Regions from separate parts of the Streptomyces sp. NPDC059787 genome, predicted to be linked through region 3. Evidence: riboswitches for the same ligand, from Rfam matches in the RefSeq annotation. Region 3 holds a riboswitch; each other region holds the start of a gene.
The links. Region 3 has a riboswitch for cyclic di-AMP ahead of ACFV5H_RS17140 (peptidoglycan DD-metalloendopeptidase family protein). Riboswitches for the same ligand answer to the same signal wherever they lie in the genome.
Positions count from the first base shown of each region.

Region 1: linked by a shared signal. The riboswitch ahead of ACFV5H_RS01855 (NlpC/P60 family protein) and the one ahead of ACFV5H_RS17140 (peptidoglycan DD-metalloendopeptidase family protein) in region 3 are both predicted to bind cyclic di-AMP.
Region 2: linked by a shared signal. The riboswitch ahead of ACFV5H_RS00855 (transglycosylase SLT domain-containing protein) and the one ahead of ACFV5H_RS17140 (peptidoglycan DD-metalloendopeptidase family protein) in region 3 are both predicted to bind cyclic di-AMP.
Region 4: linked by a shared signal. The riboswitch ahead of ACFV5H_RS10090 (M23 family metallopeptidase) and the one ahead of ACFV5H_RS17140 (peptidoglycan DD-metalloendopeptidase family protein) in region 3 are both predicted to bind cyclic di-AMP.

Region 1 is NZ_JBHWHX010000001.1:369,024-375,983, forward strand. It holds gene ACFV5H_RS01830 (PspC domain-containing protein) at 1-502, opposite strand, end outside; gene ACFV5H_RS01835 (PspC domain-containing protein) at 682-1,974, shown strand; gene ACFV5H_RS01840 (LuxR C-terminal-related transcriptional regulator) at 1,971-2,684, shown strand; gene ACFV5H_RS01845 (NlpC/P60 family protein) at 2,694-3,734, opposite strand; gene ACFV5H_RS01850 (hypothetical protein) at 4,095-4,448, shown strand; gene ACFV5H_RS01855 (NlpC/P60 family protein) at 4,668-5,837, opposite strand; cyclic di-AMP (ydaO/yuaA leader) riboswitch at 5,845-6,016, opposite strand; gene pcrA (DNA helicase PcrA) at 6,257-6,960, shown strand, end outside.
Region 2 is NZ_JBHWHX010000001.1:172,319-179,278, reverse strand. It holds gene ACFV5H_RS00865 (outer membrane lipoprotein carrier protein LolA) at 1-22, opposite strand, end outside; gene ACFV5H_RS00860 (polyprenyl synthetase family protein) at 263-1,273, opposite strand; cyclic di-AMP (ydaO/yuaA leader) riboswitch at 1,837-2,004, shown strand; gene ACFV5H_RS00855 (transglycosylase SLT domain-containing protein) at 2,010-2,504, shown strand; gene ACFV5H_RS00850 (HAD family hydrolase) at 2,468-3,340, opposite strand; gene ACFV5H_RS00845 (GNAT family N-acetyltransferase) at 3,572-4,642, shown strand; gene ACFV5H_RS00840 (glycosyltransferase) at 4,658-5,929, shown strand; gene ACFV5H_RS00835 (polysaccharide deacetylase family protein) at 5,926-6,723, shown strand; gene ACFV5H_RS00830 (hypothetical protein) at 6,864-6,960, shown strand, end outside.
Region 3 is NZ_JBHWHX010000015.1:135,148-142,107, reverse strand. It holds gene ACFV5H_RS17175 (nitrate- and nitrite sensing domain-containing protein) at 1-359, shown strand, start outside; gene ACFV5H_RS17170 (roadblock/LC7 domain-containing protein) at 361-762, shown strand; gene ACFV5H_RS17165 (DUF742 domain-containing protein) at 759-1,127, shown strand; gene ACFV5H_RS17160 (ATP/GTP-binding protein) at 1,154-1,729, shown strand; gene ACFV5H_RS17155 (class I SAM-dependent methyltransferase) at 1,972-2,385, shown strand; gene ACFV5H_RS17150 (MBL fold metallo-hydrolase) at 2,506-3,699, opposite strand; gene ACFV5H_RS17145 (SGNH/GDSL hydrolase family protein) at 3,794-4,579, opposite strand; gene ACFV5H_RS17140 (peptidoglycan DD-metalloendopeptidase family protein) at 4,785-5,726, opposite strand; cyclic di-AMP (ydaO/yuaA leader) riboswitch at 5,731-5,892, opposite strand; gene ACFV5H_RS17135 (alpha-galactosidase) at 6,209-6,960, opposite strand, start outside.
Region 4 is NZ_JBHWHX010000008.1:98,814-105,773, forward strand. It holds gene ACFV5H_RS10075 (GNAT family N-acetyltransferase) at 1-2,229, opposite strand, end outside; gene ACFV5H_RS10080 (HPr family phosphocarrier protein) at 2,429-2,710, shown strand; gene ACFV5H_RS10085 (GntR family transcriptional regulator) at 2,846-3,541, opposite strand; gene ACFV5H_RS10090 (M23 family metallopeptidase) at 3,730-4,503, opposite strand; cyclic di-AMP (ydaO/yuaA leader) riboswitch at 4,516-4,680, opposite strand; gene ACFV5H_RS10095 (M16 family metallopeptidase) at 4,883-6,271, opposite strand; gene ACFV5H_RS10100 (M16 family metallopeptidase) at 6,268-6,960, opposite strand, start outside.

The DNA.
Region 1 (6,960 bases), on a different contig from region 3:
CGTCGGCCACGGCCTGGGCGGCTATGTGGTCGGGGCTGGGCGCACCGCGCCGCCGTGACCAGTACCCGGCGCCGGCGAGCAGCAGGGACAGTATGACGGCGAAGCTCAGCACTCCGTCGTTGCTCAGCATGGTGAGGAAGACGCCGCAGCCGACCAGCGCGAACAGCACGGCCGTCAGGGTGTGGCCGTTGACCCGGCCGGTCAGCAGCCGGCGGATCTCGTTCTCCTCCTCGTCCTCGTACGGGACGAAGAGCCAGGCGAAGCCGTAGAAGATGAGGCCGATGCCGCCGGTGGCGGACAGGACCGCGAGCGTGATCCGGAAGATCACCGGGTCCATGTCGCACTGCCGGCCGAGCCCCGCGCACACCCCGCCGAGCATCTGGTGCCGGCGGTCGCGCCGGAAGTGCCCGCTCTCGTCGGCCGGCTCCGGTGGCGGGGCGGTCGCTCCCCCCGGGCCCGCGACGGGTCCCGGACCCGTCGCGGCGTGCTGGTGATCGGTCATGGGTCCATGGTGACGGGCGAGCCGCCGCGGCGGCAGTCGGTACGACCCTGGCCGGACCCTGATATCGGTCCCCGAGCGGGACCGGGGGAGCGTCCGACGGACCGGGGCCGTGGAGATCAGGGGAGTCTCCGGGGCCGACCCTGATGCTCCGGTACTCCGGGCGTGTGACCATCATTGGCATGTCGGAAGCCGCAGCAGCGCCCGTAGTCGAGCCGCGGCCGCCGCGCAAGCTCTACCGCAGCAGTGACGGACGCTGGCTCGGTGGTGTGGCGCGGGGGCTCGCCGGACACCTCGGGCTGCCCGTGATCTGGGTACGTCTCGTCTTCGTCGGCCTGTTCATGGCCGACGGGCTCGGCGCGCTGCTGTACGCCGCGTTCTGGTTCTTCGTACCGCTGGGCGTCGGCGGTGTGGACGCGCAGAAGCCGCCCTCGCTGGTGACGACGGAGACCTCGCCAGACGGCCGGCGCAGACTCGTCACCCGGAAACCGGACAAGGGGCAGATCGTCGCCCTGCTCCTCATGGTCGTCGTGGCCATGATCTTCGTGGGCAACGTGAACCTGACCAACGGGGCCAGGGCCTACCTCTGGCCGACCGTGCTGGTCGGCGCGGGCGTCGCCCTGGTCTGGCGGCAGGCGGACAACGCCCGCCGGGCCCGCTGGATGGAGGTCGGCCGCCGCCGGCGCACGGTCACGCTGCTGCGGGCCGGGGCCGGTGTGCTCCTGGTGACGGCGGGCGCCTCGGGCATCTTCGTCCTGCGGGGCTCCGGCAGCCACCTCGGCTCGGTGCTCCAGGCGGCCCTCGCGGTCCTCGTCGGCATCACCCTCCTCGCGGGCCCCTACCTCGTGCGCATGACCCAGGACCTCTCCGAGGAGCGCCTGATGCGCATCCGGGCGCAGGAACGCGCGGAGGTCGCCGCCCACGTCCACGACTCGGTGCTGCACACCCTCACCCTGATCCAGCGCAACGCGGACAACGCGGGCGAGGTGCGCCGCCTGGCCCGGGCCCAGGAGCGCGACCTGCGCGCCTGGCTCTACAAGCCGGAGGGCAACGGCAAGGACGAGGACGACGAACCCGCCACCCTCGCCGAGGCGGTGAAGCGCAACGCCGCCGAGGTGGAGGACAAGCACGGTGTCCCCATCGAGGTGGTGGTCGTCGGCGACTGCCCGCTCGACGAGAGAATCGGCGCACAGATGCAGGCCGCGCGCGAAGCGATGGTCAACGCCGCCAAGTACGGTGGCGAGGGAGGCGCGGTGCAGGTCTACGCCGAAGTCGAGGGAAGGACGGTCTTCGTGTCCGTCCGGGACCGCGGCCCCGGCTTCGACCTGGACTCGATACCCGCCGACCGCATGGGCGTCAGGGAATCGATCATCGGCCGCATGGAGCGCAACGGAGGCACGGCGCGGCTGCGCGCGGTGCCGGACGGCGGCACGGAGGTCGAGCTGGAGATGGAGAGGGCGGAGAAGACGTCATGAGCGAGCCGACCGAGGCGAACGGAACGACGGGACCGGCGGAGAGTGCCGGGCGTCATGTGCGGGTGGTCCTCGTCGACGATCACCGCATGTTCCGCACGGGTGTCCAGGCGGAGATAGGGCAGACCGCGCAGACGGGTGTCGAGGTGGTCGGCGAGGCCGCCGACGTCGACCAGGCGGTCACGGTCATCACCGCGACCCGGCCCGAGGTGGTCCTGCTCGACGTGCACCTGCCCGGTGGCGGCGGCGTCGAAGTGCTGCGCCGCTGCGCCCCTTTGATGGGCGACGCCGAGCAGCCGGTCCGTTTCCTCGCCCTGTCCGTGTCGGACGCGGCGGAGGACGTGATCGGCGTGATCCGGGGCGGTGCCCGCGGCTATGTGACCAAGACGATCACCGGCACCGACCTGGTCGACTCGATCTTCCGGGTCCAGGAGGGGGACGCCGTCTTCTCCCCCCGCCTGGCCGGCTTCGTCCTGGACGCCTTCGCCTCGACCGACGCCCCGCCGGTCGACGAGGACCTCGACCGCCTCACCCAGCGTGAGCGGGAGGTCCTGCGGCTGATCGCCCGCGGCTACGCCTACAAGGAGATCGCCAAGCAGCTGTTCATCTCGGTGAAGACGGTCGAGTCCCACGTCTCGGCGGTCCTGCGCAAGCTCCAGCTCTCCAACCGCCACGAACTGACCCGCTGGGCGACGGCGCGGCGACTGGTCTGAGCGGGCCGTTCAGACCACCCGCGCGGCGCCCGCGAAGGGCATCTCGTCGATCGGGGCCACGCGGACCGGGGCCGAGGGGTTCGGGGCGTGGATCATGCGGCCGTCGCCGACGTAGATGCCGACGTGACTGATGCCGGAGTAGAAGAAGACCAGGTCTCCGGGGCGGAGTTCGGAGCGGGGGACGCGACGGCCGGCGTCGATCTGGGCGTAGGTGGTGCGGGGCAGGGAGACACCGGCGGAGCGGTACGCGGCCTGGACGAGGCCCGAGCAGTCGAAGGCGTCCGGGCCGGTCGCGCCCCAGACATAGGGGCTGCCGAGCTTGGCGTAGGCGTAGGAGACGGCCTCCGCCGCGCGGGGGCCGGGAGCCGCGAGGGCTGCGTCCCGGGCGTCCGTCGAGGAGTGCGGGGCACGGTCGGTTCCGTCGGTGAGTCCCGCGCGTTGCCCGGGGGTCAGCCGGGACAGCAGCCGGCGGGCGGCGGTCAGCTTGGTGGTGATCGTCTTCTTGTGCCGCTCGAGTTCGGCGCGGCGGGACGTCAGCGATTTCACCTCGACGCGTGCGGCGCCGCGCAACTGCTCGATCTCCCGGAGCTGTGTGCGTACGCGTCCCACCGCCGCCTGGCGGCGGCTGCCCGCCCGTTCGGCGAGCGCGGCGCCGTCCAGATAGCCGTCGGGGTCCTCGGAGAGGAAGAGCTGCAGGGCGGGGTCGAGGCCGCTGCCGCGGTACTGCGCCGCGGCGACCGTGCCCAGGGCGTCCCGCGCGGAGTTGAGCCGGTCCTTCCTGCGGGCCGCCTCGTCCTGCAGGTCGCGCAGCCGCCGCTGGGCCGACTCGGCCTTCTCCTTGGCGCCGTTGTACTTCTCGGTGGTGGTCTCCGCCTCCCGGTAGAGCCTGTCGACCTCGGCCTTGACCTGGCCCGGTGTCAGCTGCGGTTCGGCGTGTCCCGTCCCGTCGAAGCCGGTCGCGGTGGCCGCGCCGGCGAGGGCGACGGCGGTGACCGCGCGGGCCGTGGTGCCGCCCGCGACGCGCTGTCGGGGCCTGCGGTGCGCTGCCACCTGGATTCCCGTCCTTTCCGACGACCGCGCGGAGCGGACTGCCGTCCGGTGGTCCGGCGGCGGGGGTGCACAGGGGAGCCGTCCGCCGCCGGACCTTCTCGGCGGTGGTGTCCGGTTGCCGCCCCTGGACCGGGCGGCGGTGGAGAGCCGGGCACCTGGAGGAGGACGCTAGGCCCGGCCGCGTATCCCTGGTAACGGGTTGTGCGGAAGTGACGCGAGCGGACCGTCGGGTGACCGTAAGTGACCAGGATCCCGTTCCGGCTTCGTAGCCTTTACTCGGAGTGATGACCGATATGGCGGAGGAAGGACGGTTGAGGGCGCCGGAGTGCTACGAGGCGGCTATGGCTAGGCTCCGGCCTCATGGACGTACTCATCCACCTCTTCGTCGGTCTGCACATCATCGGCATCGCGTCGCTCCTCGGCGGCTTCCTCACCCAGATGAAGGCGATGGGCGCGGGCACCGCCCGGTTCGTCCCCGCGATGCTGCACGGCGCGCTGACGATGCTGGTCACCGGTGTGGTCCTGGTCGGCCTCAACCAGGCCCAGGACTACTCCGTCGACAACATCAAGATCGGCGTGAAGCTGGCCCTGCTGATCGTGATCCTCGGTCTGGTGTACGTGAAGCGGGACGACGAGAAGGTGGACAAGGGCCTGTTCGGTCTGGTCGGGCTGCTGACCGTGACGAACGTCTTCATCGCGGTGCTGTGGACCTGATCCCCGCTCCACGGGCCCGGACGTGACCGCGGCCCACGGCAGAACATGCCCCGGACCCCGAGCCGGGGGGTGCCGACGGCGGTGGACGCGGACAGCGTCACCGCCGTCGGCGTTTGCAGGGGGAGTGCGGGCGCCGCGTGCCGTGGCACGGACCAGCACGGAAAGGGGGAGCGGGACGGGGACGACGCCGGAGGGCCGTCCCCGCCCCTCCCGAGCGGGTCAGGCGGGGCGCACCACGCTGTGGATCGAGGACTCGCCGTCGTAGTAGATCGACTCCTCGCGGACGTACGTGCCGGGCTTCGGCGCGTGGATCATCATCCCGTTGCCGATGTAGATGCCCACGTGGGTGACGTCGTCGTAGAAGAAGACCAGGTCACCGGGTCGGGCCTGGGAGACGGGGACCGTCGTGCCCGCGTTCACCTGGTCGTAGGTGGTGCGCGGAACGGTGACGCCGGCGGCCTTCCAGGCGGCCTGGGTGAGGCCGGAGCAGTCGTAGGAGCCGGGGCCGGTGGCGCCCCAGACGTACGGCTTGCCGATCTGCGCGCGGGCGAAGGCGAGGGCCTTCTCGGCCTTGGCGGCGTACGAGGAGTCCGTCGACGTGGACGGCGTGGTGGCCGAGCCCGCTGACCCGGAGGCGCTGCCCGAGGTGCCGCTGTCCTGCTGGGCGGCGGCGGCCTCCTGGGCCTTCTGCTGCTCGGCGAGTTCGGCGGCCTTGCGGGCGGCCTCCTTCTGCTTCTCCTTCTCGATCGCCGCGAGCCGCGCCTTCTCCTCGGCGGTCAGCTTCGACATCAGCTCGCGCGCGTCGGTGAGCTTCTTCTGGACGGTGGCCTTGGCCGTCTTCAGGTCGCCCTGGGTGTCGGTGAGCGTCTCGAGGCTCTCGGTGGCCTCCTGGCGCTTCTTCATCGTCTCGGACTGCCGGGTGACGTAGTCGTCGACCGCTTCCTTCTGGCGGCCGGTCATCCGGTCCATCACCTGGCGCTGGTCGAAGATGTCCTGCGGGGTGTCCGCGAGCAGGAAGGTCGCGGTGTCGGGGACACCGGCGCCGGTCCGGTACTGGGCGGCGGCGAAGGAACCCAGCTCCGCCCGCGCCTCGTTGAGTTTCTGGGTGCGCTTGGCCACGTCGTCGAGGAGCGTGTCCACCTGCTTGCGCTGCTTCGCGGTCTTCTCCTTGGCCGCGTTGTACTTCTCGGTCGCCGACTCCGCCTGGCGGTAGAGATCGTCGACCTTCTTCTCGACCTCCTCCAGGCTCGGCCTGCCGTCGTCGGAGGGGGCGGCGGTGGCCGTCTGGGACAGCAGGGCCACGGAGGTCAGGGCGGCCGTGGCGAGGGCCGGGGTCCGTATGCCTGCCACGCGCGTGCCGGGGGTGCGCGACTTGCGGTGCGACGCCAAGGGAGGCGACTCCTTCCAAAGCTCCGCCTACCGGGTTAGCTGTCGGGTTCGGGCGGGTGGTTCGGAAGGGTTGCCCTACGGCCGCTCCGTGAGGGAGTGGGCCGATTCACCCCATGGTCTCGGTGGGTCCCCGGCTCCGGCTGCCGTGAGGGCAGTGACGGACTCGGCGGAGGCCGCGCGGCCCGGCGAGGTTCGCCGGTGGGGGTCGTGCGGCCCGCCCGCACCGTAGCCAACTGGTGTGGCCCCTGTGAAGGTTGATGGGTGATATGCCCGATACATTTTCGTGACCTTGTGTGCGGTGTCACTCAGGGTGAGGCGCTGGTTCTGGAGGGTGCGCGTCCCGTCCCGGCCGCAGGATTCCGGGGATGTTCCCGGGGTGGCCCCGGGTTGTCGGTGGGGCGGCCTAGACTCGGAGAGCGATGAGCAGCCTCTTTGACGACAGCTTCCTGGCGGACCTCCAGGCCCAGCGGGGCCCCGAGGGCGAGCCCCCGCCACCGCCCGAGGACGAGCACGGACCGGAGCAGATCCCGGACGACCTGTTCGGCGGGAAGTTCGACGTGCCGCCGGACCGGGACACCTACTACCGCGACGGCGCCCCGCGCCCGGTGATCGACGCCGCCGCGCTGCTGGAAGGGCTGAACGACAACCAGCGCGCCGCCGTCGTGCACTCCGGCTCCCCGCTGCTCATCGTGGCCGGCGCCGGCTCCGGCAAGACCCGCGTGCTCACCCACCGCATCGCCCACCTGCTGGCCGAGCGGCACGTCCATCCGGGCCAGATCCTCGCGATCACCTTCACCAACAAGGCCGCGGGCGAGATGAAGGAGCGCGTCGAGCAGCTCGTCGGCCCGCGCGCGGGCGCCATGTGGGTCATGACGTTCCACAGCGCGTGCGTGCGCATCCTGCGCCGCGAGAGCAAGAAGCTCGGCTTCACGTCGTCGTTCTCGATCTACGACGCCGCCGACTCCAAGCGTCTGATGGCCCTGGTCTGCCGCGACCTGGACCTCGACCCCAAGCGTTTCCCGCCGAAGTCCTTCAGCGCCAAGATCAGCAACCTGAAGAACGAGCTGATCGACGAGGAGGACTTCGCCGCCCGGGCCGCCGACGGTTTCGAGAAGACCCTCGC
Region 2 (6,960 bases), on a different contig from region 3:
CGTCGGATTCGTACGGTGCCATGTGTGCCCTACCTCCGTGGTCGGCGGCGGCTTTTCGTCTCGTGACCTCGCACCGGTCTCACCCCGAGCCGCCATTCTCACCCGAATCGGTGAGAAGTGGTGTTGTCCGTCGTGGTCCATCTGACCAAATCCGGCAGGCGGATTCGTCAGACCCCGGACGCAACTCCACGTACTGCTGGGGTATGACACGGAGGACGGTTTCCTCCCCCGCCCCGTAGGGGTCGGGGGAGTTCGGGCCGGCTCAGCCCGCGCGGTGCACCACCGCGTCGCACAGTTGCACGAGTGCCGTCCTCGCCTCGCACTCCCGCAGCGGGGCGAGCGCCGCGCGCGCCTCCTCGGCGTAGCGCACGGTGTCCCGGCGGGCCTGCTCCAGCGCGGGGTGGGCGCGCAGCAGCCGCAGCGCCTCGGCGTGCCGGGCGTCGTCGGTGAGGTCGGAGTCGAGCAGCTCGCACAGGGCGATGTCGTCGGCGAGACCCAGCCGGGCCGCCCGTTCACGCAGCCGCAGCACGGGCAGGGTGGCGATGCCCTCGCGCAGGTCGGTGCCGGGGGTCTTGCCGGACTCGTGGGAGTCGGAGGCGATGTCCAGGACGTCGTCGGCGAGCTGGAAGGCGACGCCGAGCCGCTCGCCGTACTGGGTCAGCACGTCCACGACCGTCTCGTCGGCGCCGGACATCATCGCGCCGAACCGGCAGGCGACGGCGACCAGCGAGCCGGTCTTGCCGCCGAGCACGTCCAGGTAGTGGTCGACCGGGTCGCGGCCGTCCTGCGGTCCCGCGGTCTCCAGGATCTGCCCGGTGACCAGCCGCTCGAACGCCTCGGCCTGCACCCGCACGGCCTCAGGACCGAGGTCGGCCAGGATGTGCGAGGCCCGCGCGAAGAGGAAGTCGCCGGTGAGGACCGCGACGGAGTTGCCCCAGCGGGCGTTCGCGCTGTCGACGCCGCGCCGCACCTCGGCCTCGTCCATCACGTCGTCGTGGTACAGCGTGGCCAGATGGGTGAGCTCCACGACCACGGCCGAGGGCACGACACCGGGCGCGTAGGGGTCGCCGAACTGGGCGGCGAGCATCACGAGCAGCGGACGGAACCGCTTGCCGCCGGCCCGCACCAGGTGCTGGGCGGCTCCCGTGATGAAGGGGACCTCACTCTTGGTGGCTTCGAGCAGCCCTTCCTCGACAGCCGTCATTCCGGCCTGGACATCGGCTTCCAGAGCCTGGTCCCGCACGCTCAGCCCGAACGGCCCGACGACGGTCACGAGGGGTCTCCTGTCTGCTGGTGTCCCACTGGCGGTTACACGGAATGTCGATAGGTCGCTGCCACCACTCAAGTCAGCGTATCCGGTCATGTTCCGATCACCGCCAGCGCCCGGCGTTACGGGCAGGGCGGTACGGGATCAGGAGCGGAGTGCTTTTGATCGGCTGATAACAACGGACATTCTTCGGCTTTCCCGGACGTAGCAATCCACTCCTCGACCCGCCTCCCGGGCCCCGCCTCGCCACGCGGACCATCCTGCCCGCCCCGACGTCCGATTTGCCGTAAATACAGAGCTAATTCCCCTTGGCGAAAAATGCGCTCACAGGTGATCCCCAGTGAAGTGGGTCACGCGCGATCCGGCACCCCCACCGACCGCCGCCATCCCCCTTCCCCCTTCCCCCGACGCCGAGTTGACCCTTGGCAGTAGCAAAGGATCAAGCACCCCAAAACCCCCATCACAAGATCAAACGGCACCTTCTGTGATGCCCGCGCTTGTTTCCGACATGTGCTCTCGCATACGTTCCGGGCCTGCCGGGTGGACGCCTAATCCTGCCGCCGCCCGCATCACACCCGACGACGAACTCAAGACGGCAGGAGTGGGGGACCCAGGTAAGCCGCCGCACCGGACATCGCACCGGGACGGCTAGGGGTGAAGCCATGCCCGCAGGGGCACGGCCGGGCACTCTCCCGCCCGAACCCGACAGCTCACCTCGCAGGCGTAGGAGAGGAACCCAGACATGCCTGCTTTCGGTCAGCTCAGCCGCTTCGGCAACCGCCGCCTCGCCCGTTCCCTCGCCGTCGCCGGCACCGGCGTCGCCATGGTCGCCCTGCCGCTGTTCGGCGCGACCAGCGCCTCCGCGGCCACCACCGAGCCGACGACGCCGACGACCGCCGCCTCCGTGACGGCGTACCCGGACAACCTCGACGGCTGGATCCGCGAGTCGCTGGACATCATGGCGCAGCAGGGCATCCCGGGCAGCTACGACGCCATCCACCGCAACATCATGCGCGAGTCCTCCGGCAACCCGTACGCCATCAACAACTGGGACTCCAACGCCGCCGCCGGCACCCCGTCGAAGGGTCTGCTGCAGATCATCGACCCGACCTTCGCGGCCTACCACGTGCCCGGCACCGCCTTCGACCCGTACGACCCGATCGCGAACATCACGGCGGCCTGCAACTACGCGGCCGACCGCTACGGCTCCATCGACAACGTCTTCGGCGCGTACTGAGCCACCCGCTGACGGGCGAGCGTCATCGCCCCGCCGAACAGTCGCTCGAGGACGACGGCCACGCCGTCGTCCTCGTTCGACGTGGTGACCTCGTCCGCCACCGCCTTCAGTTCGGGATGCGCGTTGGCCATGGCGACGCCGTGGGCCGCCCAGTCGAACATGGGGACGTCGTTCGGCATGTCGCCGAAGGCGATCGTCCGCGCCGGGCTCAGCCCCAGGTGCTCGGCGGCCAGCGCCAGCCCGGTCGCCTTGGTCACCCCGCAGGGCTGGAGCTCCACGGTGCCCGGCCCCGACATGGTGACCGTGGCCAGTGACCCGATCACCGACCGGGCCGCCGCCGCCAACGCGTCGTCGGACAGGTCCGGGTGGCGCAGCAGCACCTTGCTGATCGGCCGGTCCCACAGCTCGGCCCGCCGCTCGACCCGCACCGCGGGCAGGGTCGGGTGCGGCATCAGATAGCCGGGCTCGATCAGCGTCAGCCCGTCGACCCCGTCCTGGTCGACCGCGGCGTGCACCTCCCCCACCTCGGCCTCGATCTTGCCGAGCGCCGTCTCCGCCAGTTCCCGGTCCAGCGTGACGGACCACAGCAGCCGGTGCGCGCCGGCGTCGTACACCTGCGCGCCCTGTCCGCACACCGCGAGCCCCGTGCAGCCGAGGTCGTCCAGGAGCGGCCGCACTCTGGGGGCCGGGCGCCCCGTCACCACGAGGTGTCGCGCGCCGGCCCGCTCCGCCCGCGCGAGCGCGGCGAGGGACCGGTCGGAGAGGGTGTCGTCGCCGCGCAGCAGCGTCCCGTCCAGGTCGGTGGCGATGAGTGAGTACGCGGTGGGTGCGGCCATGATCAGAGAATACGGACAACCCGACGGTCCGATTCACCGTGCCCGTTTGCGCTCGCTTTCGGTGCGGTTCCCTTCTCTCGACTTCTCTCGACGCCGGGTAAGGACCGGTTCAGGTCTCTTTCACCGTTTGGCAAGAACATGGTCCGCTATCTACCGTCCGCCCGGTCCGGGGCGGTACCTTCCAAGGGTCCAGGGGGGACTTGATCGGGGGGTCAGGTGAGCAGTGGACGCATGCGTGTGCTGAGGCCCGGGGAGCTCGGCGAGGGGGAGCGGGAGCGCTGGCGGGAACTGCGCGCCGCGACGGACGCACCGCGCAACCCGTTCATGGAACCGGAGTTCAGCGTCGCCGTGGCCCGGGTGCGCCCGCGGGCCCGGGTCGCCGTGCTGTACGAGGGCGCTCAGCCGGTGGGTTTCCTGCCGTACGAGCGGGGTGCGCTGGGGCAGGGCCGGGCGATCGGGCTCGGGGTGTCGGACTGCCAGGGCGCGGTCCTGGGCCCCGGTGTCGCCCTGGAGACGGACGAACTGCTGCGGGGCTGCTCGGTGTCGAGCTTCGCCTTCGACAACCTGGAGGCGGGCCAGCGGCTGTTCGTGCCGTACGCGGCCGAGGAGCACGCCACCTACGTCATCGACGTGGAGAAGGGCTACGAGGCGTACGAGTCGGTGCTGCGCACCCAGTCGCCGAAGTTCCTGAAGACCACGCTGGCCAAGGAGCGCAGGCTGGGCCGCCAGGCCGGGACCGTGCGGTTCGTCTTCGACGAGCGCGACCCGGCCGCGCTGCGCGCGCTGGTGGAGTGGAAGTCGGCGCAGTACCGCAGGACCGGGCGGCGCGACCGGTTCGCACAGGAGTGGATCGCCCGGCTCGTGGGCCGGCTCGCCGAGACCCGCGCCGCCCAGTGCACGGGCACGCTGTCGGTCCTGTACGCCGGGGACCGCCCCGTCGCCGCGCACTTCGGGCTGCGCTCGGCGTCCGTCCTGGCCTGCTGGTTCCCGGCGTACGACCCGGATTTCGCGAAGTACTCGCCGGGTCTGGTGCTGCATCTGCGGATGGCCGAGGCGGCGGCGGCCGAGGGCATCGGCCTGCTCGACATGGGGCGCGGTCCGGCCGAGTACAAGGACTCGCTGAAGACCGGCGAACTCGCCGTCTACGAGGGGGCGGTGACCCGCCCGGGCGTGGGCGCCGCGCTGCACCGGCTGAGCCGCGAGCCCGCGCGCCGCGCGCACGGCTTCGTCCGTACCCGTCCGCGCCTGGCGGCGCTGGCGGCGCGGACCCTGAAGGGCGCGGCACGGCTGCGCCGGTCGTGAGAAGGGGGAGGACGGGTGTCCCGAAGAGCGCGTACGCAGGAGGAGATACGGCGGTTCCTGGCCATCGGAGCGGTGCAGGTCGCCGAGATCGACCTGGACGGTGACGAGGCCGCACCGAGACCCGGCCCGGGCAGCCCACCGGTCACCCACGGTGAGGTGTTCCTGCTGGTCAGACGGGCGGGCCGCCCGGTGGGGACGCTACTGACCCGGGTACCGGAGGGCGCGGACCCGCGGGCGGTGCTGACGGAGGCCGCCTCCGCGGTGGCGGCGGAGGACGTGGAGGTGACGGAGTGCGGGGAGCCGCCGTACGCCTCGGTCGTCGTGGCCACCAGGGAGCGTGCCGGACAGCTCGCGCGGGCGCTGGACTCGCTGCTCGCGCAGGAGCACCCGCGGTTCGAGGTGGTCGTCGTCGACAACGCGCCCGTGACCGACGAGACCCGTGAGCTGGTGGAACGCAAGTACGGCGAGCGGGTGCGGTACGTGTGCGAGCCGGTACCCGGACTCGCCGTCGCGCACAACAGGGGGCTGGCGGTGGCGCGGGGCGAGGTGATCGCGTTCACCGACGACGACGTGGTCGCCGATCCCCGCTGGCTCACCGAACTGACCGCCCCCTTCGCCGCCGACCCCCGGCTCGGCTGCGCCACCGGCCTGATCCTGCCCGCCCGGCTGCGCACCCCGGCCCAGGTCCTGCTGGAGAGCCACGGCGGCTTCGCGAAGGGCTTCACGCCGACGACGTACGACCCCGGTGACCCGCCCCGCGACGAGCCGCTGTTCCCCTTCACCGCGGGCCGCTTCGGCTCCGGCGCGAACATGGCCTTCCGTACGGAGGTGCTGCGTGCCGTCGGCGGCTTCGACCCGGCCACCGGTGCCGGGACACCCGCGCGGGGCGGCGACGACCTGTACGGCTTCGTCCGCGTCCTCGTCCAGGGGCACCGGCTGCGCTACACGCCGTACGCGCTGGTGTGGCACCACCACCGGGAGACCTGGGCCGACCTGGAGACCCAGGCGTACGGCTACGGCGCCGGCCTCACCGCCTACCTCACCGCGATCCTGGTCGACCGGCCCGCGCTGCTGCCGGCGTTCCTCGCCCGGCTGCCACGCGGTCTCGCGCACGCCCGCGCGCTGACCGAGGTGCGCGACACGGACGGCGGTGGTGCGCCGGGGGCGCACGACACCCGCACGCACCCCTGGCCACGCCGACTGTCCCGGCTGCAGCGCAGGGGAATGCTGTACGGGCCGCTCGGATATCTGCGGGCTCGGCGGGCACCGGGGAGGGGGAGGGGATGACCGCGGCCATACCCGTCTTCCTCTACCACGCCGTGATGGACGATCCGCCGGACTGGATCGCCGAGTTCACCGTCACGCCCAAGGAGTTCGCGGCCCACCTCGACGCCGTCGTGGACAGCGGCCGCACACCCGTCACCATCAGCACCCTCGCCGAGCACCTCGCCGGACGGGCCCCCTTGCCGCCCCGGCCGGTGCTGCTCACCTTCGACGACGGCTTCGCCGACCTGCCCGGCCCCACCGCCGACGCCCTGGCCGGGCGCGCGCTGCCCGCGACCGCGTACCTCACCACGGGCGCCATCGCCCCGGGCGGCAGCAGTCTGCTGCCGCCCGCCCCGATGATGACCCTGGACCGGGCGGTGGAGCTGGAACGTTCCGGCATGGAGATCGGCAGCCACACGGTCACCCACGCCCAGCTCGACACCCTGACCACCAGGCAGCTGCGCGCCGAACTGCTGGACTCCAAGGCCGTGCTGGAGGACGCTCTCGGCCACCCCGTCCCCCACCTCGCCTATCCGCACGGCTACAACAGCCCCCGGGTGCGCGCCATGGCCGCCCGCGCCGGCTACCGGACGGCGACCGCCGTGCGGCACGCGCTCAGTTCGGAGCGGGACGAGCGCTACCGCATCGCCCGTCTGATCGTCCGGCGCGGCCACACCGTCACCGATGTCGAGGCCTGGCTGGCGGGCGACGGCGCGCGGATCGCCCCGTACCGGGACGGACCGAAGACCGTCGGCTGGCGGTGGTACCGCCGGGCCCGCACCGTCCTGCGCGGCCGGCCCGCGTTCGCCGGCTGAGGAGGGGCGAGCGGACGTGACGGCGGGACGGGTCGCGCGGGAGGTATCGGACAGCCGTCGCTTCGCAGACGAGTCCGACGTTTTTGGTGTGAAAAGCAGAGGTAATTCCTATACTCGTTGCGGGGGAGGGGAGTCTCGGCGTGCAACAACATGTGCCCGTACCGACCACTGAGAGCAGCGCGCCGCCCAGCCCCGAGCCGGCCACCGGCCCGACGGAGCCGGGAGGGAACTCCGGCG
Region 3 (6,960 bases):
CCCAGGCGAACCTCTCGGACGAGGCCACCTCGAGCGGCGGTACCGGCGGTCGCGGACAGCTCATGGACTGGGGCCGTACCGACTACGAGCGACGCGTCGGCCCACCGGCACCGGCACCGGCACCGGCCGGAACTGCGACGCGCGGTCCCGCCGTCCCCCACCCCCGCCCGGCCGAACGCCCCGACCAGGTCCGTTCGATGATGTCCGCCCTCCAGGCGGGCGCGGCCCGCGCCCGGGTCGAGCAGTACGCGGCCCCCGGCGACCCGGCCGGCCGGCCGCGTGGCGACGCGCTCGGCCACGACGCGCACGCCGCCTTCCCGGCCCACATCCCCACCCCCACTCCCAGAAAGCGTGACTGACATGACCCAGGTCGTCCCGTCCGAGACGGGCTCCCAGCTCGACTGGCTGCTGAGCGACATGGTGCGCACGGTGCCGGAGATCGGCCACGCCGTCCTGCTGTCCACGGACGGGCTGCTGCTCGGCGCCTCCGAGGCACTCGACCGCGACCAGGCCGAGCGGCTCTCCGCGGTCGCCTCCGGCTTCCACAGCCTCGCCAAGGGCGCCGGGCGCCACTTCGGCGGCGGCGCGGTGCTCCAGACCATGGTGGAGATGGAGGGCGGCTTCCTGTTCGTGTGCGCGGCGGGCGACAACTCCTGTCTGACGGCGCTGACCCGCCAGGGCGCGGACATCGGCGTCGTCGCCTACGAGATGGCCATGCTGGTCAAACGCCTCGGCTTCCACATGTCGGTCGAGTCACGATGACCAACGCTCAATGGGTGGACGAGGCGGCCGGCCCGGTCGTCCGCCCGTACGCCATGGTGCGGGGACGGACCCGCAACGAGGGCTATTTCTTCGACCTGGTGGCCTTCGTGGTCGCGACGGTCGACACCCTCCAGCACGAGGTGGAGACGCAGCCCGAGCACCGGGCGATCCTCGCCCTCTGCCGCAGCCCGCGCCCGGTGGGTGAGGTGGCGGCGCGCATGAACCTGCCGGTGGGAGTCGTACGCGTGCTGCTCGGAGACCTCTTCAACGCCCGGGCCATCCGGGTGCGGCAGCCCGCCGACCCGGCGGCGCGGCCCAGCGTCCGGATGATCAGAGAAGTACTCGAAGGACTGCGCGCACTGTGAGTACGAGACGGAAAGGCAAGCCCGCCATGTCACGGACAGAGCTGCCGGACGCCGCGAAGATCCTGGTGGCAGGGGGCTTCGGGGTGGGGAAGAGCACGTTGGTCTCCACGGTCAGCGAGATCCTCCCCTTCCACACGGAGGAGACGCTGACACGGTCCGGTATCGACGTGGACGATCTGTCGGGTGTCGAACGGAAGGGCACGACCACGGTGGCCCTGGACTTCGGCCGGATCACCATCCACAACCGTCTCGCGCTCTTCCTGTTCGGCACCCCTGGCCAGGACCGCTTCTGGTTCATGTGGGAGGAACTGGCCGCCGGGGCGCTCTGCGCGGTCGTCCTGGCCGACACCCGACGGCTGCCCGACTGCTTCCCGGCCGTCGACTACTTCGAGCGCAGCGGGCTGCCGTTCGTGGTCGCCGTCAACTGTTTCGAGGGCGCCCGCCAGTACCCGGCGGAGACGGTACGCCAGGCGCTGGCGCTGGGCCCGCACGTACCGGTCCTGCTCTGCGACGCCCGCCTGCGCGCCTCGGTGAAGGAGACGTTGATCCAGGCGGTCGAACACGTTCTGGCGGTGGAGACCCGGCGCGGGGCAGCGCTGTAGGTCCGGCCCCGTCGAAGAACGCTCAGGACCTCGCGACCTGTCCCGTGGCCGGGGCCCGGGGATGCCCGCACCGCCGGCACTCCGGCAGCGCTTCGGTGTTCCCCCTCCCCGGGCCGCTTCCCCGCAGGTCAAGACGGGCCTGCGCCCCTGGGCAGGCGTCGGGGAACCAGGAGTCGTCGAACGACGTCGGCGTGGCCGCGGCCGGCGGGGCTGCGGGGCTGCGGGGCCGGGATCCTGGACGGGTGCGAGAGCAGCAGCGGTACGACGGGTGGTCGGCCGGGGCCGCCTACGAGCGGTACATGGGCCGCTGGAGCCACCCCGTCGCCGAGCGGTTCGGCGCCTGGCTCGACGCCGCCGACGGTCTGCGGTGGCTGGACGTGGGCTGCGGGGCGGGCGGTCTGACGGCCACGGTGGCAGCCCGCTGCCGACCCCGCACGGTGGTGGGAGTCGACCGGTCGGAGGGGTTCGGCGCCCACGCACGGGCGTCCGTCTCCTCGCCCGCGCACTTCGTCGTGGCCGACGCGATGGCGCTGCCCGTACGCGACGAGGCGTGCGACGCGGCCGTCAACGGCCTGGTCCTGAACTTCCTGCCCTCCCCCGCCGCGGCAAGCCACATGCCCTGCCGCCAGGGCCGTCCAAGGACGGCAAGGGCCTGAATCGCCGAGCAGTGGCTTCGCGCTCAGCGCGGGGCGCCCCGTCCGAGGCCCGCGGCAAACGATCCGGTTCCTCAGCCGGCAGACGCTCCGGCATCCGGGCCGTCCCGCCCCCGACCGGCGTCACCGCTCGCCGGCGAGGTCGAGATCACCGCTGCTCATCTCGGCCGCGGCACCGGCACCCCGCGGACGCCGCCACGGGTGCGCGATCGGACCGGACACCGCCCGCCACCACGGTTCCCCGGGCAACTCGCCCGCCGGCTCGAACGGCTCGCCCGGCCGCGGGAACGCCACCGCCTGGCCCACCTCCTCGGCCGCGTCCTTCATCCACTCCCCCGGCTCCGCCCACGCGTGCGGCGCCAGGTTGAAGGTGCCCCAGTGGATGGGCAGCAGCACGCCGGCCGCCTCGCCGCCCTGCAGGTCGAGATGGGCCCGGACGCCTTCCTCGGGCGTCATGTGGATGTCGGGCCAGAAGTCCGAGTACGCGCCGACCTGGACCATCGTGGCGTCGAACGGGCCGTGGTCGGTGCCGATGTCCTTGAAGCCCTCGAAGTAGCCGGTGTCACCGCTGTGGTAGATCCGGTGCTCCTCGCCCGCGGCGACCCAGGAGGCCCACAGGGTGTGCTGGGTGTTGCGCAGGCCCCGGCCGCAGAAGTGGCGGGCCGGGGTGGCGGTGAGGGCGAGCCCGCCGATCTTCGTCGTCTCGTGCCAGTCCAGCTCGCGCAGCCGTCCGGCGGACACGCCCCAGCGTTCCAGGTGCGCGCCGACGCCGAGGGGCACGGCGAACAGGGTGTCCGTGCCGGCCAGCGCCTTGATCGTGGGCAGGTCCAGGTGGTCGTAGTGGTCGTGGGAGATCACGACGACGTCGACCGGGCCGAGTGCGGTCAGCGGCAGCGGGGCGGGGTGCAGCCGCCTGGGTCCGGCGAAGGGGAACGGTGAGCAGCGCTCACCCCACACGGGGTCGAACAGGACCCGGTGTCCGTCGATCTCCGCGAGCACGCTGGAGTGGCCCATCCAGGTCAGGCGCAGCCCGGTGGCCGGCGGACGGGAGATGTCGGCCAGGGTGGTCGGGTGCACCGGGACGGTGCCCTCGGGGGCGCGGCGGATCCGGGATTCCTTGTCGACATAGGTCTTCGCCAGGTCCCGCACCGACCCCGACGGGCGGGTCCGGGCGGCGCCCCCGGGATTCTGGAACACGCCGTCCTTGAAGTGCGGGGATCTGCGGATGCGTGCCATGCGCTCGCCACTCGGGTCCGCGCCGAAGGCCACGGGCCGCAGGGCGCGCAGCCCGGAGCTCTGGGAACGGGAACCGGCCACGGTACCTCCAAGTGGAGTCGGTCAGACATTCCATTATGAGCGGCCGTGTCCGGCACCGCGGTGCCGGATACGGCCGCGGCCGGAAGAACGGCCCTCACGCCACCGCGGCGATCCGCACCTTGATGTCGTCCGGCGACAGCGTCCCCTTGGCGATCACGTGGTCGCCCGACGACTCCCCGCGCAGCCGGCGGCCGATCCACGGCACCAGGTACTCGCGGGCCCAGTGGACGTCGTCCCGCCGGATGTCGAGGGTGCCGCGGGGCGGCAGGGGCGGCCAGGCCTGTTCCGGGTCGGCGGGGGTGTCCAGGCCGAGGGCCTGCCCGGCGCGGAGCGCGACGCGGGTGTGCCCCTCCGGCGACAGGTGCAGCCGGTCGGCGTCCCAGGCCCTGCGGTCCTGGACGCTCCTGAGGGACCACAGGTCGAGGACGGGGCAGCCGTAACGGTCGGCTACGGCCCGCACATGCCCGTTGTACGTCGCGATCTTGCCGCGCAGGTGCTTCAGCAGGGGCACGCCGCGGGTGTCGAACCCGGTCGTCACCATCACCGTGCCGGACACGGCCGTGAGCGCGGCGATCGCCCGCTCGAACCGCTCGGCCACCTCGTCCGGGTCGCTGCCGGGGCGGAGGATGTCGTTGCCGCCCGCGCAGAACGAGACCAGGTCGGGGGCGAGTTCGACCGCCTTCGGAAGCTGGTCCGCCACGATCTGGTCCAGGAGCTTTCCGCGTACGGCGAGATTGGTGTACGCGAAGTCGCCCTCGGGCCGGAGGTCCGCGAGAAGCACGGCGAACCGGTCGGCCCAGCCGACGAGCGCCCCGTCGGGGCCGGGGTCGCCGACGCCCTCGGTGAAGCTGTCCCCCACCGCCACGTACGACCCGATCACTGCTCTGCTGTCACTCTTCGAATCGTCTGCCACAACCGCTCATGATTCACCTTCGAATGTGACCTACGCGACCGTAAGGAAGGGTTGACGGGCGGTGAGATAAGACACTCTCAAAATGTTGGCCAATTCCGGAATACGCCGAAGGCCGGCCCCGGGGATCGGGGTCCGGCCTTCGGCGCGCGTGTCAGGAAGGTCGCCGCGGGGATCAGCCGATGGAGACGCCCTTGGAGCGGAGGTAGGAGACCGGGTCCACGTCCGAGCCGTAGTCCGGGGTGGTGCGGATCTCGAAGTGCAGGTGCGGGCCGGTCACGTTGCCGGTCGCACCGGAGAGGCCGACCTGCTGGCCGGCGGTGACGGTCTGGCCGGCCGAGACGGACAGCGAGGACAGGTGGGCGTACTGGGCGTAGTAGCCGTCTTCGAGCTTGATGACGACCTGGTTGCCGTACGCGCCGCCCCAGCCGGCGGAGACGACGGTGCCCGCGCCGACGGCCTTCAGGGAGGTGCCGGTCGGGACGCTGAAGTCGACGCCGGTGTGGTAGCCGCTGGACCACATGCTGCCGGCCACCTTGTAGGCGGTGCCGAGACCGCCGGCGCCGGGCACCGGGGAGCTGTAACCGGAGGCGCTCGCGGCCTGGTCGGTGCTCGCGGTCTGGGCGGAGGCGTCCGAGGAGGGCTGCTCGGCGGGCTGCTCCGCCGGCTTCTCGGCCTCCTGCTCCGAGGCCTGCGGGGTCGCCGGGGCCTCCGTGGCGGACGACTTCTCCGGTGCGCTCGTGGCGGCCCCGCCGTCGACGGAGAGCTTCAGGCCGGGGTGGATGAGCGACGGGTCGTCGCCGATGGCCTCGCGGTTGTCCGTGTAGAGCTGCTTCCAGCCACCGTCGACGTGCTCCGTCTCGGCGATCTTCGCGAGGTAGTCGCCGGCCTTCACGGTGTACGTGCGGGCCTCGTCGCCCTTTTCGGCGACGGTCTTCTGGCCGGCGGCGGAAAGGGACTGGACGGCCTTTTCGGGGGCGGTCTGCGGCGTGGCGGCGTGCGCGCCGGTGGCGCCGAGAAGCGGCAGGGCGAGTGCGGCGCCACCGGTTCCGGCGACGGCGATGGAGCGGGTGAAACGCTGGGCCTTGGTACGGCGGTGCTTACCCTTCGCGGGCATGTCGAATTCCTCTCCGGCGCCTGCGAGGTGAGCTGTCGGGTTCGGGCTGGAGATGCCCGGCCGCGTTGTCACGCGACTTAACCCCAAGCCGTTCCGGGAACCGGAACAGGCAGTGGTACCTGTGGGTCCCCCGCTCCTGCCGTGCACGGGTCAGTGTGTGTACGGGCTCCGGGCGGCGGCAGGATTGGGCGTCCGTCCGGATCGGTGGCGAACGTAAGCGACCCGGACGCGAGGGGACAAGCGCGAGGTTCACCGCGAACGCGTTTTTCCGTGATCCAAAGGAGGAATTGACGTCACCGAGCGTCAGCCGGGATTCCCTTTCCCCCGCGAATTCCCTTGTCGTTCCACGGAATTACGTGAACATGGCGACAACACATCGTCACGGATATGACGCTGCTCACGCACCCCTTTCCCATCTCCCTTTCTTTCGGGGCACGTTATGGCGAATCCACCTAATCGGACAGAACGCCCTAATCGCCCGATCACAGGCGCCGCAGCCGCACCACCGCGGCGTCCAGATCTCCCCGCAGACCGGTGCGCAGCCCGTGGTGCAGCAAGAGGGCGCCTCGGTACGTTTCACCGGTTTCGCGGCATTCGTACGACGCCTCCGGGTCGAGGCCGCGCAGCCGGAGGGCCGGGACGGGCTCTCCGTAGTGCTGCGCCTGGAGGCAGGCGAGGACGACGGTCTCGTCGCCGAGGACGTACTGCACCGCGCTCAGTCCGCCCTCCGGGGGCCGCAGCCGGTACAGGTCGCCGCGCTGGACGACGGGCCGGATCTCCTTGTAGAGCGCGACCCACTCCCGCGCCTCGGCGAGCTCCTCCCCGGTCCACCGCGCGAGGTCGCCGCCGACGCCGAGCACCCCGGCCATGGCGCTGACGAACCGGAAGCGCAGCGAACTGACCCGTCCGTTGAGCATCGCGTTCGGGCTGTCGGTGACCCAGGCGGCCATCACCCGGGCCGGGTGGAGCTGGCTGAAGCCGTGCTGGACGGCGAGCCGGTCGAGCGGGTCGGTGTTGTCCGAGGTCCACACCTGGTCGGTACGGGAGAGGACCCCCAGGTCGATCCGTCCGCCGCCGCCCGAGCAGGACTCGAAGGCCACGTCCGGATGGGCCGCCCGCAACCGGTCCAGCAGCGCGTACAGGCCGCGCACATGATCGGTCCACAGCCGCTGCGGGTACGGGTCGTCCGGCCACCCGGCGTCGGTGGAGCAGCGGTTGAAGTCCCACTTCACAT
Region 4 (6,960 bases), on a different contig from region 3:
GCCGATGAGGGCGGCGGCGCCCCGCTCGTCGATGTCGTCGTACTCCGGCACCTTGCCGGGGTCGGCGGCGTCCCGCCGCCACTGGCCGTACGCGACGGCCTGGGCGAGCGCCCGGACGGCACGCTCGGCGGCGGGGTAGGCGGGGATGAGGTGGGCGCCCTCGGGGGGTGCGACGGGGGCCGGCGGGCCGCCGTCGGCGGCCGCGCGGGCGCGGTCCGAGGCATCCGCGCGGGTCGGCGCACCGCTGCCGGCGGACGGCAGGACGCCCACGGCGGCCGAGGGCGGCGCGGCGCCGGACGGCCGGGACGCCGTGCCCGTCACCGTCACCGTCTGCGGCGCGGCGCCGGTCGCCGAAGGGGGTGCCGTGCTCGTCGCGGCCGACAGCGCCTCCGCGAGGCCGCCCAGTTCCACGTGGACCACCAGGACGGGTTTGGACGGGGTCGCGGCGGCGGCCGAACGCAGGGCCTGTGCCAGGGCCGCGTCGCCGACCGAGCCCTCCCCCACCGCCGGGATCGCGGTCACGACGACCGCGTCGCTCGTGTCGTCGGCCAGCGCGCGGGAGAGCGCCGCGTGGAAGTCCGCCGCCGAGGCGGCGGTGGTGAGGTCCAGCGGGCGGTGCGGACGCAGGCCCTCGGCGAGGCAGGCGTCGTAGGTGAGCAGGCCCAGGGACTCGGAGTTGCCGAGGATCGCCACCCGGGGTCCGGCCGGCAGGGGCTGGCGGGCGAGCAGCAGGCCCGCGTCGACCAGTTCGGTGATGGTGTCCACGCGGATCACCCCGGCCTGCCGCAGCAGCGCGGAGACCGTCGCGTGGGGCAGCCGGGTCGCCCGTACGGCGTGCCCCCGGGGCCCGGCTCCATGGCGTGCGCCCTGGACCACGACCAGCGGCTTCGCCGCCGCGGTGCGCCGGGCGAGGCGGGTGAACTTGCGGGGGTTGCCGATGGACTCCAGGTACATCAGGGCGACGTCGGTGTCGGGGTCCTCGTACCAGTACTGCAGGACGTCGTTGCCGGAGACGTCGGCCCGGTTGCCGGACGACACGAAGGTGGACACGCCGGTGACGCCGGTGACGCCGCCACCGCGCCGGTGCAGACGGGACAGCAGGGCGATGCCGATGGCGCCGGACTGGGCGAACAGTCCGATCCGGCCGGGTCGGGGCATCTCCGGGGCGAGCGAGGCGTTCAGTCGCACGTCGGGCGAGGTGTTGATGACGCCGAAGGCGTTCGGGCCGATGATCCGCATGCCGTACGAGCGCGCCTGCCGTACGAGGGCGCGCTGGCGTTCGCGGCCGTCGGGGCCCGACTCGGCGTAGCCGGCGGAGACGACGACGAGCCCCTGCACACCGTGCTCACCGCACTCGGTGACGATCTCGGGGACCCGCTCGGCGGGCACCGCGACGACCGCTAGGTCGACGGACCCGTCGATGTCCCGCACCGAGCGGAACGCGGCCACCCCGCCGAGTTCCTTCTCCCCCTCCCCCAGGGACTTGTTCACGGCGTACAGCCGGCCGGTGAACCCGGTGTCCCGGAGGTTGTCGAGGACGCTGCGGCCCACGCCGCCGGGGGTGCGGCCGGCGCCGACGACCGCCACCGAGCCGGGGGCGAGCAGCCGCTGCACCGAGCGTGCCTCGGCACGCTGTTCGCGCGCGTACTGCACGGCCATGGAGCGGTCGGTGGGTTCGAGGCCGAACTCCAGGCGGACGACACCGTCCTCGAAGCTGCGCCTCTGGGTGTACCCGGCGTCGGTGAACACCTTGATCATCTTGTTGTTGGCGGGCAGCACCTCGGCCGCGAACCGGCGGATGCCGCGCTCCCGCGCGACGGCACCGATGTGTTCGAGGAGGGCGGAGGCGACGCCCCGGCCCTGATGGGCGTCCTGGACGAGGAAGGCGACCTCGGCCTCGTCGGCCGGTGCCGACGCGGGCGCGCCGTCGGCGCCGATCCGGTCGTAGCGTACGGTGGCGATGAACTCGCCGCCGATGGTGGCCGCGAGTCCCACCCGGTCCACGAAGTCGTGGTGCGTGAAGCGGTGGACGTCCTTGGCGGACAGGCGAGGGTAGGGCGCGAAGAAGCGGTAGTACTTCGACTCGTCCGACACCTGCTCGTAGAAGCTGACCAGGCGCTCGGCGTCATCGACGGTGATGGGGCGGATGCGCGCGGTGCCGCCGTCGCGCAGCACCACGTCGGCCTCCCAGTGGGCGGGATACTCGTGCCGGTCCGACGAGGTCTGCATGGGCCCCAGAGTACGGCTCGCGTACGACAACGGCGCGAGGCAGTCTGTGGTGGACGACAGCCGGGCCGAGGCCGCGGTCCGGCTGTCACCGGGAGCGGGAGCTGATGCCGCTTCGGGCACGCTCCCGGCACGCTCCGGGCATGCTTCACGATGTGGGAAACTGGTCTAGACAACCCTGAACAGCGAAGGGCAGCAACACATGGCTGAGCGCCGCGTCAACGTCGGCTGGGCCGAGGGTCTCCACGCCCGCCCCGCCTCCATCTTCGTCCGAGCCGCCACGGCCGCAGGCGTCCCGGTGACGATCGCCAAGGCCGGGGGCGACCCCGTCAACGCGGCCTCCATGCTGGCCGTCCTGGGCCTGGGCGCCCAGGGCGGCGAGGAGATCGTCCTCGCCTCCGACGCCGAGGGCGCGGACGCCGCCCTGGAGCGTCTGGCGAAGCTGGTCTCCGAGGGCCTCGAGGAACTCCCCGAGACCGTCTGAGAACGCAATACCGAAAGGCCCGCCCGGACCACCGGGCGGGCCTTTCACTTTTTCCTCGCACGGGCAGCTTTCCCCTTTTACGGGCAGCATAAATAGTCCCCGAGAAATGCTCCCTCTTTGTATACGGCACCCGTGTTAATGACGAATGCTCGGCATGTTTACGGCATGTTGCGAGTTCCTCACACGGTCCGCGCGGCCGGCTCCGGAGGCGAAACGCAGGCGGTGCCCGGCGCTCGCCCGCTCGGTGTGCAGCGCCGTGACCGACCGCGCGCGGTCGCCGTCGCCGCGCGCCACGGCGTCCACGATCGCGCCGTGCTCCGCCCAGTACTCGACGGGATCGGACGGCCCCTCGGCGGCGTACATCCAGGCGATCTTGTGCCGCAGCTGGGTCAGTGTCGAGGTAAGTGCCGGGCTGCCGGTGGCCTGGGCGAGCGTCTCGTGGAACCAGCCGCTCAGGGAGCGCAGGTCGTCGCTGTTGCCCTGGCGGGCGCGTTCCTGCCCCAGCCGGACCAGGCCGCGCAGCACCTTCAGATGGGCCTCGGTGCGGCGCTGGGCCGCGCGGGAGGCACCGAGCGGCTCGAGGAGCATGCGCATCTCCAGCAGGTCGGCGGCCTCCTGCTCGGTGGGTTCCGCGACGCACGCGCCCGCGTGCCGCCGGGTCACCACGAATCCCTCGGCCTCCAGCGTGCGCAGCGCCTCCCGGACGGGGACGCGGGAGACGCCGTAACGGCGGGCGAGCACTTCCTCGGTGAGCCGGCCGCCGCGCTCGTGGACACCCGCGACGATGTCGTCCCGGATCGCCGTGCACACCGAGTGCGCGGGAATGCGCATGACGAACCTCCGGATTAATCCCCGTGAAACGCCGACGATTGACGTGTGTTCCGCGACTCTATTGCAATCGGCGGTAATTCACGACGGCGGGCCGGAATCCATGCATATTTTTTGGACAAGCGTTGCGGCGGTTCCCGGAAACACCGATGCCCCGGCTCGGGGAGCCGGGGCATCGGGAAGCGGACGGGTCAGAGGTTCACACCGTGCGCGCGGAGGTAGGCGACGGGGTCGAGGTCGGAGCCGTAATCGGCGCCCGTGCGGGCCTCGAAGTGCAGATGCGCGCCCGTGACGTTGCCGGTGTCGCCGGAGAGGCCGATCTGCTGTCCGGCGGCCACCTGCTGGCCCACCGAGACGCCGATGGACGACAGGTGGGCGTACTGGGTGTACGTGCCGTCGTGCATCTTGATGACGACCTGGTTGCCGTACGAGCCGCCCCAGCCGGCCTCGACGACGGTGCCGACGCCGACCGACCGGACGGAGGTGCCGCTCGCGGCGTGGAAGTCGACACCGGTGTGGCTGCCGGAGGACCACAGCGAGCTGCCGGCCTGGTAGCCGGTCGAGACGTACGAGCCGGGGATCGGGGAGACGAAGGTGTTGAGGCGCTCGCGCTCGGCCTCCCGGGCGGCGCGCTCCTTCTCCGCGCGGGCCTCCTCGGCCGCCTTGGCGGCCTTCTCGCGCGCGGCCTCCTCGGCGGCCTTCCGCGCGGCGGCCTCGGCCGCCTCCCGGGCGGCCTCGTGCTGGGCGGCCGCCTGGGCGTCGATCCGGTCGGCGATCGCGTCGCCGAGGGTGACGACGGGCGTGAGGCCGGTCTGTGCGGCAGCGGGCTCGGCGGCGAGTGCGGGGGCCGCGAGGGAGCCGACGACGCCGGTGGTGGTGAGCGCCGCGACGCCCGCCACGCGGGCGGTGCCGCGCTGCGTCCGGCTGGGACGACGGTGCTTGCCCGGGGCGCGGGTGAACGCCATGTACAGGCTGGTCCTTTCCTTCCCTCTCGCCTACCGGGTTAGCTGACGGGTTCGGAGCAGGAAGGTCTCCTACGGGCCCCCTCGCGACACGCGCGGGCGTCCGATTCACCCCAGGGACTGCGGTGGGTCCCCGGCTCCCCTGGCTCGCGCCGTAGGGGGACTCGGCGATGACTGTCCGGTGCCGCGGATGCGGCGCACTGCCCGACGAACAGCCCGGATGACGCTAAGCGGGCCGTCTCCCGATCCTCAAACGAATCCCGGTTTTTGTAGCGCATCCCACAGGTCAGACGGGCAACTTCCGCCCCGATTCGGGCATAAGCGGGCCCTGATGACTTTCGTGTCACCAGGGCCCCACGCGCGCGTGCGTCCTCGCCGCTCGCTACTCGGCCGTCACGACGGTGACTTCGCCGATGCCGAGGGCCTCGACGGGTGCCTTGATCTGCGCCGCGTCACCGACGAGGACGGTCACCAGGCGGTCCACCGGGAAGGCGTTCACGACGGCCGCGGTGGCCTCCACGGTGCCGGTCGCGGCCAACTGCCGGTACAGGTCGGCCTGGTAGTGGTCGGGCAGGTGCTGCTCGACCTGGTCGGCCAGGGTGCTCGCGACGGCCGCGGCGGTCTCGTACTTGAGCGGCGCCACGCCCACGAGGTTCTGCACCGCGACATCGCGTTCGTCGTCGGTGAGCCCGTCGGCGGCGAGCGTGCGCAGCACCGTCCACAGGTCCTCGAGGGCGGGGCCGGTGTTCGGGGTGTCGACGGAGCCGCTGATGGCCAGCATCGCCGCGCCGGTGCCGTCCGGGGCGGACCTGAGGACCTGGCCGAACGCCCGTACGCCGTAGGTGTAGCCCTTCTCCTCGCGCAGCACGCGGTCCAGGCGGGAGGTGAGGGTACCGCCGAGGCAGTACGTGCCGAGCACCTGCGCGGGCCACACGCGGTCGTGCCGGTCCGCGCCGACACGGCCGATCAGCAGCTGCGTCTGGACGGCGCCGGGGCGGTCCACGATCACGACGCGCCCGGTGTCGTCGGCGGCCACCGGCGGAACGGGCCGCGGCTGCGCCGAGGAGCCGGTCCAGGCGCCCAGGGTGTCGCCGAGCAGCGCGTCCAGGTCGATGCCGGTGAGGTCGCCGACGACCACGGCGGTCGCCGTGGCGGGGCGGACGTGCTTCTCGTAGAAGGCGCGGACGGCCGCGGAGTCGATGCCGGTGACCGTCTCCTCGGTGCCCTGGCGCGGACGCGACATACGGGCACTCGCCGGGAACAGCTCCTTGGAGAGCTCCTTGGCGGCGCGGCGGGAGGGGTTGGCCAGCTCGTGCGGGATCTCGTCGAGGCGGTTGCGGACCAGCCGCTCGACCTCGCTGTCGGCGAACGCCGGCGCCCTGAGCGCGTCGGCGAGCAGTCCGAGTCCCTTGGTGAGCCGGGAGGCCGGGACCTCCAGGCTGAGGCGGACGCCGGGGTGGTCGGCGTGCGCGTCCAGGGTGGCGCCGCAGCGCTCCAGCTCGGCGGCGAACTCCTCGGCGGAGTGCTTGTCGGTGCCCTCGGAGAAGGCCCGCGCCATGATCGTGGCGACACCGTCGAGACCGGCCGGCTCGGCCTCCAGGGGCGCGTCGAGGAGCACCTCGACGGCGACGACCTGCTGACCGGGGCGGTGGCAGCGCAGCACGGTCAGGCCGTTGTCGAGCGTGCCGCGCTCGGGGGCCGGGAAGGCCCAGGGCTTGGCGTCGCCCGCCTGCGGCTGCGGGTGGAAGTCCATCGTGGCGAGCTCGGTCACTTCGCCGCCTCCTCGTTCTCGTCGGTGCCGGCGGCTGCGGCGGCTTCCTCGGTGTCCTCGGCGTCTCCGGCTTCCGGGGCGACGGGCTCGTAGACGAGCACCGCGCGGTTGTCGGGGCGCAGGCGGGCCTTGGCGACCTCCTGCACCTCCTCCGCCGTCACCTCCAGGACGCGCTGTACGGCGGTCAGGGCGAGCTGCGGGTCACCGAACAGGACCGCGTACCGGCACAGTTCGTCGGCGCGGCCGGCGACCGTGCCGAGCCGGTCGAGCCACTCGCGCTCCAGCTGGGCCTGCGCGCGTTCCATCTCCTCCGCCGTGGGGCCCTCCTCGGCGAACCGGGCGAGCTCCTCGTCGATGGCGGTCTCGATGACCGGCACCTCCACGTCGCCGGACGTCTTCACGTCCAGCCAGCCCAGGGAGGGGGCCCCGGCCAGCCGCAGCAGGCCGAAGCCGGCGGCCACGGCCGTACGGTCGCGCCGTACCAGCCGGTTGTAGAGCCGCGAGGACTCGCCGCCGCCGAGGACGGTGAGCGCCAGGTCGACGGCGTCGCACGCGCGCGTGCCGTCCTCGGGCAGGCGGTAGGCGGCCATCAGCGCACGCGCGGGGACCTCCTCCTCGACGATCTCGCGCAGCTGCCCGCCCATGACGTCGGGCAGCGAGCCGTCGCGCGGGGCGGGTTTGCCGTCGTG